One region of the Methylobacterium sp. C33D genome, then DNA from elsewhere that is predicted to be linked to it. Evidence: riboswitches for the same ligand, from Rfam matches in the RefSeq annotation. Region 1 holds a riboswitch; the other holds the start of a gene.
What was found. Region 1 has a riboswitch for thiamine pyrophosphate ahead of thiO (glycine oxidase ThiO). Riboswitches for the same ligand answer to the same signal wherever they lie in the genome.
Positions count from the first base shown of each region.

Region 2: another riboswitch for thiamine pyrophosphate. It lies ahead of thiC (phosphomethylpyrimidine synthase ThiC); the one in region 1 lies ahead of thiO (glycine oxidase ThiO).

Region 1 is NZ_JBKFAV010000015.1:88,337-98,272, forward strand. Features, by position in the region: gene dnaG (DNA primase) at 1-1,648, shown strand, start outside; gene rpoD (RNA polymerase sigma factor RpoD) at 1,847-3,832, shown strand; gene ACLBXO_RS14070 (adenylate/guanylate cyclase domain-containing protein) at 3,909-5,168, shown strand; gene ACLBXO_RS14075 (glycosyltransferase) at 5,272-6,393, opposite strand; gene ACLBXO_RS14080 (TIGR02281 family clan AA aspartic protease) at 6,765-7,271, opposite strand; TPP riboswitch at 7,505-7,633, shown strand; gene thiO (glycine oxidase ThiO) at 7,698-8,921, shown strand; gene thiS (sulfur carrier protein ThiS) at 8,918-9,130, shown strand; gene thiG (thiazole synthase) at 9,133-9,936, shown strand; gene ACLBXO_RS14100 (thiamine phosphate synthase) at 9,933-9,936, shown strand, end outside.
Region 2 is NZ_JBKFAV010000003.1:170,045-179,980, forward strand. Features, by position in the region: gene ACLBXO_RS03320 (acyltransferase family protein) at 1-749, opposite strand, end outside; gene ACLBXO_RS03325 (restriction endonuclease) at 866-1,240, opposite strand; gene ACLBXO_RS03330 (alpha/beta hydrolase) at 1,256-2,086, opposite strand; TPP riboswitch at 2,191-2,296, shown strand; gene thiC (phosphomethylpyrimidine synthase ThiC) at 2,368-4,254, shown strand; gene ACLBXO_RS03340 (TY-Chap domain-containing protein) at 4,277-4,813, opposite strand; gene ACLBXO_RS03345 (hypothetical protein) at 5,050-5,388, shown strand; gene ACLBXO_RS03350 (class II glutamine amidotransferase) at 5,399-6,223, opposite strand; gene ACLBXO_RS03355 (N-acetylglutaminylglutamine amidotransferase) at 6,342-8,111, opposite strand; tRNA gene ACLBXO_RS03360 (tRNA-Gly) at 8,362-8,436, shown strand; gene ACLBXO_RS03365 (LysR family transcriptional regulator) at 8,861-9,769, opposite strand; gene ACLBXO_RS03370 (ABC transporter substrate-binding protein) at 9,878-9,936, shown strand, end outside.

The DNA.
Region 1 (9,936 bases):
CGAGGCGGTCGAGCGGCTCGCGGGCGAGGCCGGCGTCAGCCTGCCGGCGCCCACCGAGGACAACCGCGCCAGCGAGCAGAAGCGGGCCGGCGCGATCGAGGTCATGGAGATGGCCGCGCGCTGGTTCGAGGAGCGCCTGCGGTCGGGCCAGGGCAGCGAGGCCCGCGCCTATCTCGAGCGGCGCGGATTGCGGGACGAGACGCAGCGCGCCTTCCGCCTCGGCTACGCGCCGGGCGAGCGCTACGCGCTGCGCGACCACCTCGCCGGGCAGGGCGTCGAGAAGGCGCTGATGGTCGAGCTCGGCCTGCTCGCGGCGGGGGAGGGGGTCTCCGTCCCCTACGACTATTTCCGCGACCGGGTCATGTTCCCGATCACCGACGCCCGCGGCCGGGTCGTGGCCTTCGGCGGCCGGGCGCTCGCCAAGGAGGTGCGCGCCAAGTACCTCAACTCGCCGGAGACGCCGCTCTTCCACAAAGGCCGGACGCTCTACAACCTGCACGGTGCCCGCAAGGCCGCCCACGACCGCGGATCGATCATCGCGGTCGAGGGCTACGTCGACGTCATCGCCATGACGCTCGCCGGCCATCCCGAGACCGTGGCCCCCCTGGGCACAGCCCTCACGGAGGACCAGCTCGGCCTGCTCTGGCGCCACGCCGACGAGCCGATCCTCTGCTTCGACGGCGACAAGGCCGGCCAGCGGGCCGCGTTCCGGGCCCTCGACATCGCGCTGCCGCTCCTCGAACCCGGCCGCTCGCTCCGGATCGCGCTGCTTCCGGGCGGCCAGGACCCGGACGACCTGCTGCGGTCGGGCGGCCCGACGGCGATCGACCAAGTCCTGACGGCGGCGCTTCCCCTGTCGGAGCTGCTGTGGCGGCGCGCTCTCGAGGCGGGACCGGTCGACACGCCGGAGCGCCGCGCCGGCCTGACGCAGACTCTGCGTACAACCGTCGCGACGATCCGCGACGAGACCGTGCGGCGCTACTACCGCGACGATATCGAGGAGCGCCTGCGCGGCCTGTCGCCCCGCGGCGGCCGCGCCGCCGGCGGGACCCCGCGCGGTCGCCAGCGCTTCGCCCGCCCCGGCGAGCCCGTCTCGCCGCGCATCACCGGCAGCCCCAGCCCTTCGGTGACGGCCTCGGCGGGCTTCACGGGCGCCGCCCCGGTGCGCGAGGCGGTGATCGTCGGCACCCTGCTGGCCCACCCCGAGATGATGGCGGAGTTCGGCGAGGAGGCGGCCGAGCTCGACTTCGAGGATCCCGACGCCCGTACGCTGCTGTCGGTCCTGCTGGCCTGCGCGGCCGAGGACGAGCACGCGGCGCCCGAGGTGTTGCAGAACCGCATCAACCGCGCCGGACTCACTGGGGCGGCCGACCGAATCCTCGCTCTGGCTCGCTCGCGGGACCGCACGACCCTCGCCCCGCACGCCGATCCTGGCCACCGCGCAGACGCGCTCCGACAGGCGATGATCTTGCACCGGCAGGCAGGAGCGCTACATAGCGAACTTCGCGAAGCACGGCAGGCGTTTGAGGACGATCCGACCGATGCCGGATGGGCATGGCTCTGCGAAGTGAAGGCGAGGCTGGAAACCGTCATCGCCGCCGAGGCGGAGGCCGATGCACCGGTGTCGAGCGACTCGACGGCCGCGTAATGCCTGTGTCATGGCGGTGGCGGGGGGCAGTGTCCCGCCATAGTTAACAATCGGTCAAGCCTCGGGCTTGCATACGGATACCGACGACTCACGGCGATTGGAGCGATCCGGCGCCGATCTCACGGAGCGGCGCCGACGGCGTGGACCGGCCTCATCGGGGCCTCCGCTACGCGCCGCGTGCGAAACAATAGGCTGATCATGGCGACGAAGGCAACGGAACGGGACGAGACGGACGCTGCCCCCGAGCAGCAGACCGACGGGCCGCTCCTCGACCTGACGGATGCTTCGGTCAAGCGGATGGTCAAGCTCGCCAAGAAGCGCGGCTACGTGACCTACGAGGAGGTCAACGAGGTGCTGCCCGAGGGCCAGTCCGATCCGGACCAGCTCGAGGACGTGCTCTCGCAGCTCTCCGAGATGGGCATCAACGTCGTCGAGGCCGAGGAGACCGACGAGGCCGCCGGCGAGAAGGCCGCGGACGGCGAGGAGGAGGAGGCCGAAGGCGGCGAGGTCGCCGAGGTCGCGCCGGCGCGCGCCGTCGCGGTCGCCACCACGACCAAGGAGCCGACCGACCGCACCGACGATCCGGTGCGCATGTACCTGCGCGAGATGGGCTCGGTGGAGCTCCTGTCCCGCGAGGGCGAGATCGCCATCGCCAAGCGCATCGAGGCCGGCCGCGAGGCGATGATCGCGGGCCTCTGCGAGAGCCCGCTGACCTTCCAGGCGATCATCATCTGGCGGGACGAACTCGTGGAGGGCAAGGTCCTCCTGCGCGACATCATCGACCTCGAGGCGACCTACGCGGGCCCGGACGGCAAGAACGGCCCGCAGATCGGCGAGGCCGAGGGCGAGGAGGGGTCGGAGGACGGCGAGCCGGCGACCCCGGAGGGCGGCGACGACGAGGACGATCTCGAGAACAACGTCTCGCTCGCCGCCATGGAGGCGGAGATCAAGCCGCGGGTCCTCGAGACCTTCGACGCGATCGCCGCGAACTACCGCAAGCTGCGCAAGTTCCAGATTGAGGGCACCGAGCGCAAGGCTGCGGGCGAGCAGAACACCCCGGCCCAGAACCAGAAGCAGATCGAGCTGAAGGACATCGTCGTCGCCGACGTGAAGTCCCTCTCGCTCAACAACAACCGCATCGAGGCGCTGGTCGGCCAGCTCTACTCGATCAACAAGCAGCTGATAGGCCACGAGGGCCGGCTGATGCGCTTCGCCGAGAGCCACGGCGTGGCGCGCGACGAGTTCCTGCGCCACTACCAGGGCTACGAGCTCGATCCCAACTGGATGGAGCGCGTCGGGACCCTCGGCGGCAAGGGCTGGAAGAACCTGGTCGAGCGCGGCTCGCGGCAGGTCGCGGAGCTGCGCGCGCAGATCCTCGACCTCGCCTCGGAGACGGGCCTGGAGATCGGCGAGTACCGCCGCATCGTCAACATGGTCCAGAAGGGCGAGCGCGAGGCCCGTCAGGCCAAGAAGGAGATGATCGAGGCGAACCTGCGCCTCGTGATCTCGATCGCCAAGAAGTACACGAACCGCGGCCTGCAGTTCCTGGACCTGATCCAGGAGGGCAACATCGGTCTGATGAAGGCGGTCGACAAGTTCGAGTACCGCCGAGGCTACAAGTTCTCGACCTACGCCACGTGGTGGATCCGGCAGGCGATCACCCGCTCGATCGCCGACCAGGCGCGCACGATCCGCATCCCGGTGCACATGATCGAGACGATCAACAAGATCGTCCGCACGTCGCGCCAGATGCTGCACGAGATCGGCCGCGAGCCGACACCGGAGGAGCTGGCCGAGAAGCTGGCCATGCCGCTGGAGAAGGTCCGCAAGGTCCTGAAGATCGCCAAGGAGCCGATCTCCCTCGAGACGCCCATCGGCGACGAGGAGGACAGCCACCTCGGCGACTTCATCGAGGACAAGAACGTCGTCCTGCCGATCGACGCGGCGATCCAGTCGAACCTGCGCGAGACCACGACGCGCGTGCTCGCCTCGCTCACGCCCCGCGAGGAGCGCGTGCTGCGCATGCGCTTCGGCATCGGCATGAACACCGACCACACCCTCGAGGAGGTCGGCCAGCAGTTCTCGGTGACCCGCGAGCGCATCCGCCAGATCGAGGCGAAGGCGCTGCGGAAGCTGAAGCATCCCTCGCGCAGCCGGAAGCTCAGGAGCTTCCTGGACAACTGAGCCTGCGCCGCGGATCGCGCGGCGCTTCCCCGTCGCCCGCGTTGCCTCGGTGCCGCGCGGCATCCAGTCTGGCGCCATGCTCGAACGCCGCCCGCCAACGCCCGGATCCCCGACGGCCTTCGCGGACGGCTCGGAGGCCGACGACGTGCCCTTCGGCGCGCTCCAGCCCTCCGTGGGCATCCGCGACTGGCTGCTCGGCGAGGGCGCGCGGATGCCCAACGCCGAGGAGATGCTGGCCGGGCTCGCCGAGCGCCTGATCGCGATCGGCGTGCCGGTGGACCGGGCCTCGACGGCCATCGACACCCTGCACTCGGAATATGCCGGGGTCGGCCGCATCTGGACCCGGGACGGCGGCACCACCGTGCGGCTGTTCCCCCACGGGGCCCGCTCGACGGACGCCTACCTCAACAGCCCGTTCCACACGGTCCACGAGACCGGCGAGTGGCTGATCCTCGACCTGTCGAAGACCCCGGACGACGCCTACGCGATCGTCCCGGACCTGAAGGCCGGCGGTTACACCCACTACGTGGTGGCGCCCCTGTTCTTCACGAACGGCACGCAGAACGGCATCACCTTCGCCACGCGGGCCCCCGAGGGGTTCCGGGACGACGACATCGCGATCCTCCGCTTCGTCATGCCGGCGCTGGCGGCGGTGATGGAGATGCGCGTCCTCAACAAGCAGCTCGATCACGTGCTCCGGCTCTACGTCGGCGACGAGCCGCACCGGGCGATCCTGGCCGGGGACATCCGCCGGGGGCAGGTGACGCGGATCCGCTCGGCGATCCTGTTCGCCGACATGCGCGACTACACCCGCACAACCGCCGACATGACGCCCGAGGAGGCGGTCGGCCTGCTCAACGTGTTCTTCGACTGCCTCGTGCCGCCGATCGAGCGGGAGGGCGGCGAGGTCCTGAAGTATCTCGGCGACGGCCTGCTGGCGATCTTCCGGGAGTCCGGCGACGACCTGGGCGGCGCGGCCAAAGGCGCGCTCACGGCGGCCCAGCACGCCCTGGCGGCCCTCGACGAGGCGAACGCCCTGCACCAGTTCCCGGTGCCGGTCGCCGCGGGCATCGCGCTCCACCACGGCGAAGCCGCCTACGGCAATGTCGGGTCCGGCTCCCGCCTCGACTTCACGGTGATCGGCCGCGACGTGAACCTCGCGAGCCGCATCGCGCAGCTGAACCGCGCCCTCGGCGAGCCGCTGCTGATGTCGAAGCCCTTCGTGGACTTCCTCTGGGGCGACCCGATCCCGCTCGGCGAGCACCGTCTCAACGGGTTCGACGAGCCGATGGCGGTGTTCCGGCCGAAATTCCTGCGCCCGCGCAGGTCGAGCTGAGCCGCCTCCCGAGCGCGTGACCGATCGATCCCTGAACGACACCGGGCCGTCCTGCCCGTCCGCCGTCATCCGCCGTTCGCCGCCCGGGCGTGCGCGGTCGATCTCACCACGTCGGCACGAACGGCAGAGCGTAGGGAGTATGACGGCAGCCCCAGACCGGGTCGATCATCTTCGCCAACACGTCCCGGGCCAGGGCGCCGGCGCGTAGGGCGACGTCCCGCGGGACCTGCGTCCGTTCGAGGATCTTCAGGCAGGCGTGACCGCAGGCGCTGTATTGGCCGCTGTGGTACGCGTTGAGGGCGAACTCGTCGAGCAAGCCGTACTCGTAGACCCACGGGTTCAGAGAGATCCCCTCGCTCGGAAGCTCGAGCGCGAGGCCAGCCTCGGCATACCGATAGCCCTCCGCGAACCGCTTTCTCAGCCTGCAGAACCGACTGGCCCCGTGGCGCGCCTCCGCCCGCGCGGGACGGACCGCGGTCGCGCGCTCGTAGAGATCCAGCACCCGGTCCTCCGGCTCGTGGAGGCGCTCCGCGTTCACCGCAGCCATCAGCAGGTTGAAATAGACTTCCTCGTCCCATCCGCCGAGATCGGCCCGCTTCAGAAAGCACGCGAGGGCCTTCCGGTGTTCCCCGGCGGCGTCGTACGTGGTCCCGAGGTACATCGTGTACCGCGCGATCATGAAAGGGTCCGTCTCGACCGCCAGCGCCTTCTCGAGGACGGCGATATCCCGCGCATCCGCAGTCGCGTCGCGGTGGCGGGCGCCGTCGCCGCCGCGGCGCATCGCGAGGGGCAGGATCGGCGTCTCGGTCACGCCGGGGCAGCTGAGAAATTCGTGCAGGACGCCCCGGTAGCGCCAGTTCTCCCGGCTGTTGACCAGCTGGTTGCGCCAGTAGCGCGTGTGTTCGTCGATGATCTCGAAGCGGTAGCCGGGCGCGCGCAGCTTCGGCATCGTGAAGTCCGCCGGGATGATCAGCTCATCGTCGGCGTCGATGATCAGCACGTACTGCGCGTGCCGCCGCGCGAGTTTCAGAGCCTCGTTCCGATTGAAAGCGAAATCGACCCACGGGCGCTCGACCAGGGCTCCCGGTATGTCCGCCAGCGCGGCGCGGACGATATCCTGGGTTCCGTCCGTCGAGCCGGTATCAACGATGATCCAATGATGGATCATCGGACGCACAGAGTCGAGGCAACGCCGGATAACGGGGGCCTCGTCCTTCACGATCATGGACAAACAGATGGTCGACCCGCGATTCGTCATTCTGAAGCCGCTCCACGCCGCGCCCTTATTCAGAACACGCAGTCGTAGACACTCCTAGCACCGCCATCATGCATTGACAAAACAATCGTCCTGACCGGCAAAGCTTACGTTAAAGCGCGTATCTACAGCACGATCGCTCCAACGTACATCAATACTTGAGCACAACAAGGGAGCCTCAACAGGCACGTTGATCCGCGGAGATTGATCGAGCGGCCGCGAGACCATGTCGGGCACGCCGGCCCGGTGTCTGTACACCGGTGGCAGCGGCGCAGCCGGTCCCGCGTGCGCCCCGCGAGAACGCCACGATCACGAAGGTCAGGGCGGAGGATCTCGGCGCTTCAGCCCCTGAGCGTCATCGTGCTGCCGGAGACGCCGAAATCGCGCAGACGCCTGAGGAACGACATGCCGAGAAGGCTGGTGGACAGGAGCCCGCGCGGGATCACCACCGCATCGACGTCCCGCACCGTGATCGATCCGATCTGCACGATGGCGATCCGGATCGGCGCCACGCGGACCGTGCCGTTCGCGGTGTTCCAGACGCGCGTGAAATCGGACGGACCGACCCGGATCCCGATCCGCGCGGCGTCCTCCTCGGAGAACGCGCAGGCACTCGCCCCGGTATCCACCATCATCGGCAACGAGCGGCCGTCCAGCAGCGCGTTGACGAAGAAGTGGCCGTTGCGCCCGGCCTGGAGAGCCACACCGGCGGCATCGACCGCGAGAGCCGGCTCCGGCGGCGGAGTGACGGCGAGGGCCACCGGCGCCGGCCGCATGCCGTCGCGCAGCTTCAGGACGGCCGTGACGCCGAGGAAGCCGAGCAGGCAGATCAATAGGATTGCGCGCACGCGAATTCGCCCGTGACGTGGAGTGCCGGCGACCGGAGACGTTCCGGAATCCCGGCGATGAGATGCCAGACCGGTGAAGGGATGGTGCGCGATCGCGATCGCCGCCGGCGCACGCGTGCCGATTCCGCTGCGATTGGTATCCAGATCATCACCGGGATCCGCGGATTGTCGCTGGAACGACCGGATGGCTGCGGCGCGGGGTTGACCGGCCGCAGCCGGGAAGCCACATCTGCCTCTGTTCCAGGGAGATCCCCGGCAAGGGGCTGAGAAACCGCTGGCACGTCCGTCAGGACCTGCGGCGCGGAAATCCTTCGAACCTGATCCGGCTCATACCGGCGTAGGGATTGGACCGCGGCCGCCCGACAGGCAGGCCACAGCTTCTCACCGAAGCGCACGGCCCGGTCACCGCGACGGCATTCCGCGGAGATGATTGTGCCCCTCGACCGCCCCGCCTCACCGATCGGACGCCGCCGCAAACCGGACGGCAGCGCCGCGCCGGCGTCCCTTCCGGCGCGGACCGACGTGGCCGTCGTCGGCGGCGGGCTGATCGGGCTGTCGATCGCGTGGCGCCTCGCCCGGGCCGGCCGCGCCGTGACGGTGCTGGAGCGGGACACGATCGGCGCGGGCGCGAGCCTCGCGGCCACCGGCATGCTGGCCCCGGCCGCCGAGCACGAGCCCGGGTCCGACCCGCTGCTGCCCCTCGCACTGGATTCGCTGCGGCTCTGGCCCGGGTTCCGCGACGCGCTGGAGGCCGAATCCGGCCGCGCGATCGACTACCGGGCCGACGGCACCCTGGTGCTGGCGGTCGGCCGCGACGAGGTCGAGCGCCTGCGCTTCCGCTACGACCTGCAGCGCCGCTCCGGCCTCGCGGCCACCTGGCTGCCGGGCAGCGAGGTGCGGCGCCTGGAGCCGGGCCTGCGCCCCTCCGTCACCGCCGGGATCCACTGCCCGCTCGACCATCAGGTCGATCCCCGTCTGGTCATGGACGCCCTCACCGAGGCCTGCCGCCGGGCCGGCGTCGTCCTGGTGGAGCGGACGCCCGTCACCGCCCTGGACTGGTCGGGCGGCCGCGTCACCGGGATCCGTGCCGGCGACCGCGTCGTGGCGGCGGAGACCGTCATCCTCGCCTCCGGTGCCTGGAGCGGGGAGGGCGGCCTGCTGCCCGACGCGCTCGCCCTGCCGGTCCGCCCGCTCAAGGGCCAGTCCCTGGCCCTGCGCACCACCCCCCGCACCGGTACCCTGGCGCGGATGGTCTGGACCGAGCAGGTCCACATGGCGCCGAAGAGCGACGGCCAGCTCATCGTCGGCGCGACCGTCGAGGATTGCGGCTTCCGGCCCGGCGTCACCGCCGGCGGGCTCTACGCCCTGCTGGAAGGCGCCCGCCGGGTGCTGCCCGGCATCGAGGAGATGGAGGTGGAGGCGGTGTGGAGCGGCTACCGTCCGACCTCGGACGACGACGCGCCGATCCTCGACGCGATCGCCCCGGGCCTCGTCGCCGCCACCGGGCATCACCGCAACGGCTACCTGCTCGCCCCGGTGACCGCCGACGCGGTCGCCGCGCTGGTGCTGCACGGCGCGCTGCCGGATGTCGCCCGTCCCTTCACCCGCGCGCGCTTCGGGCAGCCGGAAGCGCTGAGGGAATCGGCATGAAACTTCTCGTCAACGGTGAGCCGCGCGACTGCGCGGTCGAGACGGTGGACGCCCTGTTCCGCCTGGAAGCGGAGGAGGGCGGCATCGAGAGTCCGCAGGGCGTCGCCATCGCGCTGAACGGCCGGGTTCTGCGCCGCCGGGACTGGGGCGAGACCCCGGTCGCGGAGGGCGACCGCGTCGAGATCGTCCGCGCCATGCAGGGAGGTTGAGCATGGACCCGAGTCACACGCCGTCCCGCCCCGAGGGCGGGGACGACAGCCTGACCATTGCCGGGGTGACGCTGTCGTCCCGGCTGTTCATCGGCACCGCCGGCTACCCGACACAGGCGATCATGCGCGACGCCGTCGCGGCGAGCGGCGCCGACGTGGTCACCGCCTCGATCCGCCGGGTCTCGCTCCAGGGCCACGGCTCGGACACGGTCAAGATCCTGAAGGGCAAGCGCTTCCTGCCGAACACCGCCGGCTGCGAGACGGCCCGGGACGCGATCATGACCGCCGAGCTCGCCCGGGAGGCGCTCGACACCAACTGGATCAAGGTCGAGGTGATCGGCGACCGGGAGACGCTGTACCCGGACGTGACCGAGCTGATCGAGGCCTGTCGCCATCTCGTGGACGACGGCTTCGTGGTGCTGCCCTACTGCAACGACGACCCGATCGTGTGCCAGCGCCTGGAGGATCTCGGCTGCGCCGCCGTCATGCCCATGGGCTCGCTGATCGGCTCCGGGATGGGCGTCGCCAACCCGGCCAACCTGGAGCTGATCTGCCGCCGGGCGAGGGTGCCGGTGGTGGTCGATGCCGGGATCGGCACCGCCTCGGACGCGGTGATCGCCATGGAACTCGGCGCTTCCGCCTGCCTGATCAACACCGCGATCGCCAAGGCCGACGATCCGGTGCGGATGGCCCGCGCCATGGGCCGGGCCGTGGAGGCCGGGCGCGACGCGCATCTCGCCGGGCGGATCCCTCGCCGCGGCCGGGCCGAGCCGTCGAGCCCGCAGCTCGGCCTCGTCGGCTCGTGA
Region 2 (9,936 bases), on a different contig from region 1:
GCTTGGGCACCGGCGGCGCCGAGGGCGAGGCTCGCCAGCGGCAGGCTGGCAAGCGTCGGGTGCTCCGGCAGGCCCGATGGAGTGAGCGCGAGCCAGCCCTCCAGGATCGCCCAGGCGGCGAGGCCGAGCAGGGCGAGCGGGACGCGGCGGCGCGCCGCGTCCGCGAGCGCGAAGATCCGCCCGGCGAACAGGTAGCCCGCGACGAAGTACACGTAGCGGGCGCAGAACTCCTCGATCAGCGTCGAGTCGCTGCGGATGTCGGCAATCTGCAGCAGGGCGGCGCCGGCGAGGAGCACGCCGCCGGGCACGCGGCGCAGGGCCTTCGTGACCACCGAGAACACCGCCAGCAGGTAGATGAACCAGAGGCTGGAATAGGGCTCGATCAGCGCGTGCGCGAGGTGCGCCGCGAAGGCCGCCGGGCCGGCATCGCCGACGATCTTGCCGTACTTGGCGACGGACTGAATCACCAGCCAGAGCAGGTAGAAATAGGCGAAGTGGACGACCCGGCGGTCGGAGAACAGGCGCCAGTCGCGGTCGATGACCCGTCCCACGAAGAGGCCGGAGAGCAGGAAGAAGTCCGGGATCCGGAACGGCTTCGCGAATGCGACGACCGGGTGGAGGAAGCCCTCGCCGCCCATGGCCTCGCCGGTGCCGATGACCGAATGCATCATGACGACCAGGAGGATGCAGATCCCCTTGGCGATATCGACCCAGGCGAGCCGATCTCCCGTATCCCCGACCCCGGCCATCGTCCCAACCCTCGCGATCGGGGCGATCCTGGACCGGCTCGGGTTGACGGCAAGGAACGGGGCGGCGGCCACCTGCGGATGTGACGAACGCCCGGTAAACGCCGGCCGGGCAGGTGTCAGATCTTGCGGCGCGCCGACTTCCGCTCGCGGGTCATGCGCGTGGCGGCGTGGAAATCGTCGGGCTTGCCGCGGACCCAGACGAGGAAGCGCGCGATCTCCGGATCGGCACGCAGGGCCTCGACGTCGGCGAGGCGCTTGGCGATCTCCGCCTCGCTGTAGCGGGCGTGGATCGCCGAGTGGCAGATCTGGTGCAGCCGGACCGTGCCGCGGTGGGTCCCGCCCTTCAGCTTCGGCGTGAGGTGATGGAGGCTGGAGCGGGCGCGGCGCGGGATCGGGCGCTCGCAGAGGGGGCAGACCGGGTCCGGCGGGCCCGGGACGCCCGGCGCGTCCGGATCCTCGGCGCTCCAGCGCTGCGAGCGCCGTCCGACCACGCGAGCCTCCCTCTCCTACCCCTCCTGGTCCATCGGCTGCGGACAGGCCGCACCGACGCGCGGCCCGAACAGCGCCTCGGCCTCGCGATCCCGGCTCCCCAGGATGGAGACGTGGTCCCCCGGGATCACGTCGATCCGGGCCCGCGGGCCGGCCGCCGCGGCGAGGTTCCGCGCCAGCTCGGCCGGCACCACCGGATCGTCGGAACCCTGCACGATCAGCACCGGCGCGGTCCCGTCGCGGATGCGCAGGTCCGAGCGGTACGTGTCGCGCAGGAGCCAGATCGGGGCTAGCGGGACATGCAGCCGCACGGTGTGGGTCATCGAGTCGAAGGGCGCCTCCAGGTACAGTCCGATCGCCGGAACCCGTTCGGCGACCGCGACGGCCACGGCGGCCCCGAGGGAATGGCCGTGCAGCAGGATCGGCGCGCCGGGCGCCCGCGCCCGCGCGGCCTCGGCGGCCGCCAGCCCGTCGCGGATCAGCCCGTCCTCGCTGGGGCTGCCGGTGGATCCGGGATAGCCGCGATAGGCCACGGTGAGCACGCCCCAGCCGCGGGCCCGCCAGGGCTCCGCGGCGAAGCGGGCCGCGTGCGGCTCGGGGCGGGACCCGTTGCCGTGGAAGCTCACGACGACACCACAGCCCGGCCGCGGCGGCCGCCACAGCCCGTGCAGGGTCTCGCCGTCGGGGGTCGCGACCGTGATGGTCGCGAGGCCCGACGGGATCGTCCACGGGTTCTGCGGGCCGAAGGCGCCCGGATAGAGGAAACGGCGCTGCCCGAGCGCGAGCGCGGCGCAGGCCAGACCGCAGAGGAGGAGCGCGGCGAGCAGGAGGCCGGCGATGAGGCGCATGCGCGGGGCAGGAGAACGTGTGCGTTCGGACGAACGGTTTCCGGGATGTGTTCTCTAGGGCGGCCGGGCAGCATTGACAAAGCCGTCCGCGCGCCCGAGTCTGGAACAGTTCCGAGGGGGGCCCTGCAGAGGGCTGAGATTGGGCACGCGGCCCTGACCCTTGAACCTGATCCGGCTCATACCGGCGGAGGGACGGGAACCTGCGGTCGCCGCTCGCGCGACCACATCTCATCTCGGCCATCGCGTGGACCGGACCGCTCCAGCACGAGGAGAGGCCCACGATGAACGCACCCGTTCTCCCGAAGGACGTGAAAGGCAGCCCCGAGACCGTGACCACGGGTCCGGTGACCGGATCGCGCAAGGCCTACGCGAACCCGGCCGGGCGGCCGGACATCCGCGTCCCCTACCGCGAGATCGTCCTCTCCGATCCGAAGGAGGAGCCGGTGCGGGTCTACGACCCGTCGGGCCCCTACACCGAGACCGATGCCCGCATCGACCTCAATGCCGGCCTCCCCGGCGTGCGCGAGCCCTGGATCGCGGCGCGCGGCTACGCGGCCGTCGCGCCGCGGGCGGTGAAGCCCGAGGATAACGGCTTCGCGGGCGACAAGCTCGTGGCCCCCTGCCCCGCCGAGCGGACCGTCCGCAAGGCGGCCCCGGGCCAGATGGTGACCCAGTACGAGTTCGCCCGCGCCGGGATCATCACCGAGGAGATGATCTATGTCGCCCATCGCGAGAACGTCTGCCGCGAGGCGATGCTCGCGGGCGCCGAGGCCGCGCTCGCCGACGGACAGAGCTTCGGGGCCTCGGTCCCGCCCTTCATCACCCCGGAATTCGTGCGCGACGAGATCGCCCGCGGCCGGGCGATCATCCCGGCCAACATCAACCACACCGAGCTGGAGCCGATGGCGATCGGCCGGAACTTCCTGGTCAAGATCAACGCCAACATCGGCAACTCGGCCGTGACCTCCTCGGCCGCCGACGAGGTCGAGAAGCTCGTCTGGTCGATCCGCTGGGGCGCCGACACGGTCATGGACCTGTCCACCGGCCGCAACATCCACAACATCCGCTCGTGGATCATCCGCAACAGCCCGGTCCCGATCGGCACGGTGCCGATCTACCAGGCGCTGGAGAAGGTCGGCGGCGACCCGCTCAAGCTCGACTGGGAGGTCTTCAAGGACACCCTGATCGAGCAGGCCGAGCAGGGCATCGACTACTTCACCATCCATGCCGGCGTGCGCCTCGCCCACGTGCCGCTGACCGCGCGGCGCGTCACCGGCATCGTCTCGCGCGGCGGCTCGATCATGGCCCGCTGGTGCCTCGCCGGGCACCGGGAATCGTTCCTCTACGAGCGGTTCGACGAGATTTGCGACATCATGCGGGCCTACGACGTGTCGTTCTCCCTGGGCGACGGCCTGCGCCCGGGCTCGATCGCCGACGCCAACGACGCCGCCCAGTTCGGCGAGCTGGAGACGCTGGGCGAATTGACCAAGGTCGCCTGGGACAAGGGCTGCCAGGTGATGATCGAGGGCCCCGGCCACGTGCCGATGCACAAGATCAAGGTCAACATGGAGAAGCAGCTGAAGGAGTGCGGCGAAGCGCCGTTCTACACCCTCGGCCCGCTGACGACCGACATCGCCCCCGGCTACGACCACATCACCTCGGGCATCGGCGCCGCCATGATCGGCTGGTTCGGGACCGCGATGCTCTGCTACGTCACGCCGAAGGAGCATCTCGGCCTGCCGGACCGGGACGACGTGAAGACCGGCGTCATCACCTACAAGATCGCCGCCCACGCCGCCGACCTCGCCAAGGGGCATCCCGCCGCGCAGCTCCGGGACGACGCGCTCAGCCGCGCCCGGTTCGACTTCCGCTGGGAGGACCAGTTCAACCTGGGCCTCGATCCGGATACGGCCCGGCGCTTCCACGACGAGACCCTGCCGAAGGACGCCCACAAGGTCGCGCATTTCTGCTCGATGTGCGGGCCGAAATTCTGCTCGATGAAGATCACGCAGGACCTGCGCGCCGAGGTCCTGGCGATGGAGGAGGCCGGCGAGGTCGTGGGCGCGGCGCCCGCGATGTCCAAGGCCGAAGCCGAGGCCGGCATGCGGGCGAAGTCGCAGGAGTTCCTGGCCGAGGGCGGCAAGCTCTACGTCGACGCCGCCGAGTGAGACGGCGGCGCGCCCGGTCCGCTCAGGATTCGGGCGCGCCGCAGCCCCGCCCCGGCGTTCCGCCGCGCGGGGCCTCGATATCGAGAATGTCGCCCGGGCGGGCGCCGTAGGCATCGTGCAGCGCCGCCAGCATCAGATCCGCGGCGATGCCCATGTCGGGCGGCGTTCCCAGCTCCACGAGGCGCGCGAAATTCTCCGCCAGGTCCGCCTGGACGTATCCGAGCGCCGCCAGCGCCTGCCGGGCCGTCGCATCCAGCCGCAGGCGCCTTCGGCCGGGTGGTCCGTAGGTGCCCGACGCGGCCTCGCAGAACATCCGCGAATCCCGATCCTGGAAGATGCACTGGACGTAGCGCCGCGCCTGTCCGTGCGGCGCGACGACGATGAAGCGGTCGCGCGAGACGTCGACCGGCCCGCGCCTGTGGATGGCGTCGAGCCGCTCCGCGACGGCGCAGCGGTGCTCGCGGATGAACGGCGCGCGCGTACCCGGATCGCCAGCCGCGGCCGGCGCGGCGAGCGCCGGACTCGTCGCCAGGACGAGCATCGCCGAGATCCTGTGCATCGCGTGCTCCACGCTGCGCGGGGCGGGCCGCGGCCCCGTCGCGGGAAGACGAACCGGCTGGGCGCCGGGTCGATCCAGGAGAAAATTCAGCACGGATTTGTGTCGCACCGGTAACGCGATGTTCATCGCATCTCCGATGCCGCCGCATCATCCGGTGGACCGGCGGTCGCCATTAAGGAACGATTAGGCAGGCCCGCGCCTCAATCCTTCGATCACAGGATCGCAGGAGACCGGCGATGGAGATCCGAACGCTGACATCCACGACGCCGGGGCCGCAGGGCCTCGACGCGCTCGGAGCGACGGCCGCCGCCGCCGTGACCCAGCAGGCGCCCGAGCCCGAGACCCCTGCCAAGCCGCTCGAGCCGGCGGTGAAGCTCGACATCGGCACGAACGGCGGCAAGGCGCGGTACATCCAGGACCCGGACACCAGCTCGATCGTGTTCCAGGTGGTCGATCCGTCGTCCGGGAACGTGATCGACCAGCTCCCGAGCGAGACCGCGCTGCGCAACCGCGCCTACGATTCCGCCCGCAGCGCGCAGGGCTCCCAGAGCGGCAGCCTCTCCCGCGTCGCCTGAAGGGCGTCGCTCAGGCGCGCAGCCGGCGAACCGAGTCGTCGACCGGCGGCGCGGCCAGGCCGAACTGCGCGAGCGACAGGATCTCCACCGGCGCATCGCGCCGCGCGACGAGCACGCTGTTCTCGGCGACCGTCGTCCAGGTGCCGTGATCCCGGTCGAGCGGCTCCGAGGCGACGACCACGCCGCCCTCCGAGGCGCGGAAGTAGAGCGAGTTGGCCTTGTCGTTCGCGGCGTACCGGAACGCGTAGAGATCGCGGCCGTCCGCCAGCGCCGCCGTGAAGCGGAACGGGTGCGGGCCGGCGAGGTCCGTGAGCCGCGCGAGCGCGCGCGCCGTCGCCTCGACCGGAGTGCTGCGCGGGCCCGGTCCCATCAGGCCGCAGCCCAGCAACCCCAGGAAGATCGCCTCGGAATCGGTGGTGCCCGCTCGGGACGGGTAGAGCTCGTCGGGGATCAGCGCCTCGACCGGCCGCCGCAGACGGCTCCAGTCGCCGATATAGCCGTTGTGCATGAACAGCCACGGGCCGCAGGCGAAGGGATGACAGTTCGGACGGGTAATCGGTGTCCCGGTCGCGGCGCGCACGTGGGCGAAGAACAGGTGCGAGTGCAGGTGCCGGCACAGGTAGCGCAGATTGTCGTCCGACCAGGCGGGCTGAACCTCGCGGTAGCGGCCGGGCTCCGGATGATCGCCGTACCAGCCGAGCCCGAACCCGTCGCCGTTCGTCGCCGCGGTCGATTCGAGTGCCGCGATGCTCTGCGAGACGAGGCTGTGGGACGGCTCGGTGACGTAGTGCTCCAGCGGGATGGTGCGTCCCGCATAGGCGATCCAGCGGCACATCGACGGGCTTCTCCGGGTGTCTGTCGACCGGCTGATCCGGGACGATCGTGGACAAAGCGCGGCACCTTGAGCGCGCAGTCGATCACGATCCGTCGCGAAAGGCGTGCCGCGACCCGTCTCAGACGCCGTGCGTCTGGAGCCAGCTCTCCAGGAGGGCCACCTGCCAGAGCTTCGAGTTGCCCTTGGGCGTCAGCGTGCCGTCGGGATCGGCGAGCAGGTGATCGACGTAGGCGCGGTTGAAGATGCCGCGCGCGCGCGCCTCGGGCCGGTCGAGGATATCGCGGACGTAGTCGAGGAACGGGCCGCGGATGTGCTTCAGCGCCGGAACCGGGAAGTACCCCTTCTTGCGGTCGATCACCTCGGCCGGGACGACCGCCCGCGCGGCCTCCTTCAGGATGTACTTGCCGCCGTCCCGGACCTTGAGCTCCGCCGGGATGCGGGCCGCCAGCTCGACGAGTTCGTGGTCGAGGAACGGCACCCGCGCCTCGAGGCCGCAGGCCATCGTCATGTTGTCGACCCGCTTGACCGGGTCGTCGACCATCATGACTTCCTGATCGAGCTGCAGGGTCTTGTCGATGGCGCTGTCGCTCAGCGATCTCGCGAAGAAGTCCGCGATGTAGTCGGTGCTGTGATCGCCGCCCAGCATGTCGGGCATCAGGGCTTCCCGCATCTCGGCGTGGTCGCGGTCGAAATACGCCTTCGCGTAATCGGCGACCGGATCGGTCGAGCCCATCAGCTTCGGGTACCAGTGATAGCCGCCGAACACCTCATCGGCGCCCTGCCCGCTCTGGATCACCGTCACGTGCTTGGCGACCTCCTGGGACAGCAGGAGGAAGGCCACGGCGTCGTGGCTCATCTGCGGTTCCGACATCGCCGCGATGGCCGCGGGCAGCGCCTCCAGCGTCCGCGAGCCATCGACGGCCAGCTTCGTGTGATCGGTGGCGAAGGTTTCGGCGATGATGTCCGAGTACTTGAACTCGTCGCCCTCGACGCCGTTCACCGCGTCGAAGCCCACCGAGAAGGTCTTCAGGCCGCGCTGTCCGCCGCGCGCCAGCAGGGCCACGAGCAGCGAGCTGTCCAGGCCGCCCGAGAGCAGTACCCCCGTCGGGACGTCGGCGACCTGCCGGCGCTCGACGGCTGTGCCGAGGGCCTCGAGGACGGCTTCGCGCCAATCCGCCTCGGTCCGGCCGCGATCGGCCTCGCGCGGGCCGATCGCCAGCGTCCAGTAGGTTGACCTGTGCTGAGTCCCGTCCGACTCGATCGTCAGGATCGTGGCCGGTGCCAGCTTGCGGACGCCCTTGAAAATGGTGAGCGGAGCCGGGACGCCCGCGTGCCAGCTCATGTAGTGGTGGAGCGCGACGGGATCGATCGCGGTATCGACGTCTCCGGCGGCGAGCAGGGCCGGAAGCGACGAGGCGAAGCGGAACCGGCCCTTCGTCTCGCTGTAGTAGAGCGGCTTCACGCCGAGCCTGTCGCGCGCCAGCACGACCCGCCCGGAATCCCGCTCCAGGATGGCGAAGGCGAACATGCCGGCGAAGCGCTCGACGCAGGCATGTCCCCAGGCGTGATAGGCCTTGAGCACCACCTCGGTGTCGCTCGTCGAGAAGAAGCCGTAGCCCATCTCCGCGAGCTCAGCGCGCAGGGCGCTGAAATTGTAGATGCAGCCGTTGAACACGATCGCGAGTCCGAGGGCCGGATCGACCATGGGCTGCTGGCCGGCCTCGGACAGGTCGATGATCTTCAGCCTGCGATGGCCGAAGACGACCCGGCCGGAACCGAAGAGCCCCGCGGCGTCGGGGCCGCGCGGCCGCAGGCACCCCATCATCGCGTCGACGGCGGCGGGGTCAGCCGGCCGGTCGAAGCAGATCTCGCCGCAGATTCCACACATGATGCCAGCAGGGTCTCGGTCCGGCGCGTTGCGCGCGCCGCCGAGCGAAACGGCCCGCGCGCCGCGGCGTTCCGCCGATCCCGCCCGGACGGCGCGCCGGTCATCCACACGTCGGACCCCGCTTGCCGCGGCGCGAAGGTGCGCTTGGCGTTTGACGCCGTCGTCGTCGAACTGCTAAACCACGACCGTACATGGGCGGACGGCGCCACTCGGAGTTCGAGTTCCGCGCCAGTTCGTGCCGGCCATGTCGGCGGGCGTAGTTCAGTGGTAGAACGTCAGCTTCCCAAGCTGAATGTCGTCGGTTCGATCCCGATCGCCCGCTCCAGTCAAAACCCTGACCCGGCTGCTCTTCTTCGAGACCTGATCGGACGCGGTGTTCCCCGCCGCTCCCCGAAACCACTCGGAATCCCATCCGAGTCGGACGAAGCCTCGGACTCTGACACCCCTTCCTCAACATCGGCTCTGATCTCGGACCGAATGACGAGATCGGCTGCGGACTCAGGTTGGATCGACCGAGACGCCGCCCTGAGTCGACCGCCCCGTTCGGGGCCAGCCTATATCGGCTGACAGCAGCCGTTATCCGGGAAACAGACAGGCTGCTCGGTACCCCTCGCGGTCGAGAATCATCGGAAACGTCCGTCGCCGAGAGCGGACGTGATCAGTCCATAGTTCGAACCGCCGCCCTCTTCAGCGGCAACTGAACGGACGTCGGCGATGTCGGATGCTTTCGCAGACCAGATTCCGACGCGTTACGGCCGCGGAGAAGCGCCGACGACCGTCGTGAGGTAGCTCTCGATACCGTGCGCGAGGCCGTCAATGAACGCATTGGCCAGCCGCGACGGCTCGCGGTGGTTGGGTACGACCAGGGTCACCCCGACATCGATCGGCGGCACGAAGGGCCGGGCGACGATTCCGTTGGCCAGAAGATTGATCGCCGAGAAAGGGTCCGTGATCGTCAGGCCAAGTCCTTCGAGCACGAACGAGCACGCGATCGCCGAGAGGGGAGTCTCGATCCTCTGGTAGCTGGCCGCTGGACCCAACGCGCTCTCGACCTTGTGCCGGAAAAGGCTGCCCTTCCCGAGAAGGATGATTCGCTCGTTGACGAGATCGTCGGCAGAGATCCGGTCTCGATCGGCCAGACGATGGTCGCGCCGCAGGATCACGACAGCCGAAGCCGGGATCGGGGTGAGGCTGAGGGACGGCCTCTCCACCGGATGCGCCGCGAAGCCCAGGTCGAACTGTCCGCCGGCCACACGCTCCAGCACCAGATGGGAGGGAATTCCGTCGAGCAGGATCGACAAATCCGGGTGCTGCCGTACGAAGGCGGCAATGTAATGGGGCAGAAATCCGAGCGCCATCGCGGGATGCGCGGCGATCCGCAACGACCCTCTCTCGAGATTGCGCAGGTCGTTGGCCCGTTTCTCAATGAATTCGAGGCCGAGATAGGTGCGCTCGACTTCTGAAAAGAGTTCGACCGCCTCAGCCGTCGGGGTGATTTGATTGCCGCGCCGATGGAACAGGACGAGGTCCAGCGTCGCCTCGAGATCCTTGATCAAGCGACTGACCGCGGGCTGAGTGATGTGCAGGGTTTCGGCGGCAGCCGTCATGCCGCCTGTCAGCATCACGGCGCGGAACGCTTCGATCTGGCGGGCCTGCATGCGCATCGTTCGATAATATTTGCGCATGCAAGAGCGTCAATTATGAATTTGCGCTGATCGACGGGCTGCGGGACAGTCGGCACTCATCGAGGTCGGGGGATGCAGGTCATGAGCAGGCGGTTGCGCATCACGGCGGGGCTCGCCCTCGCCCTTCTCTCGCTCCCAGG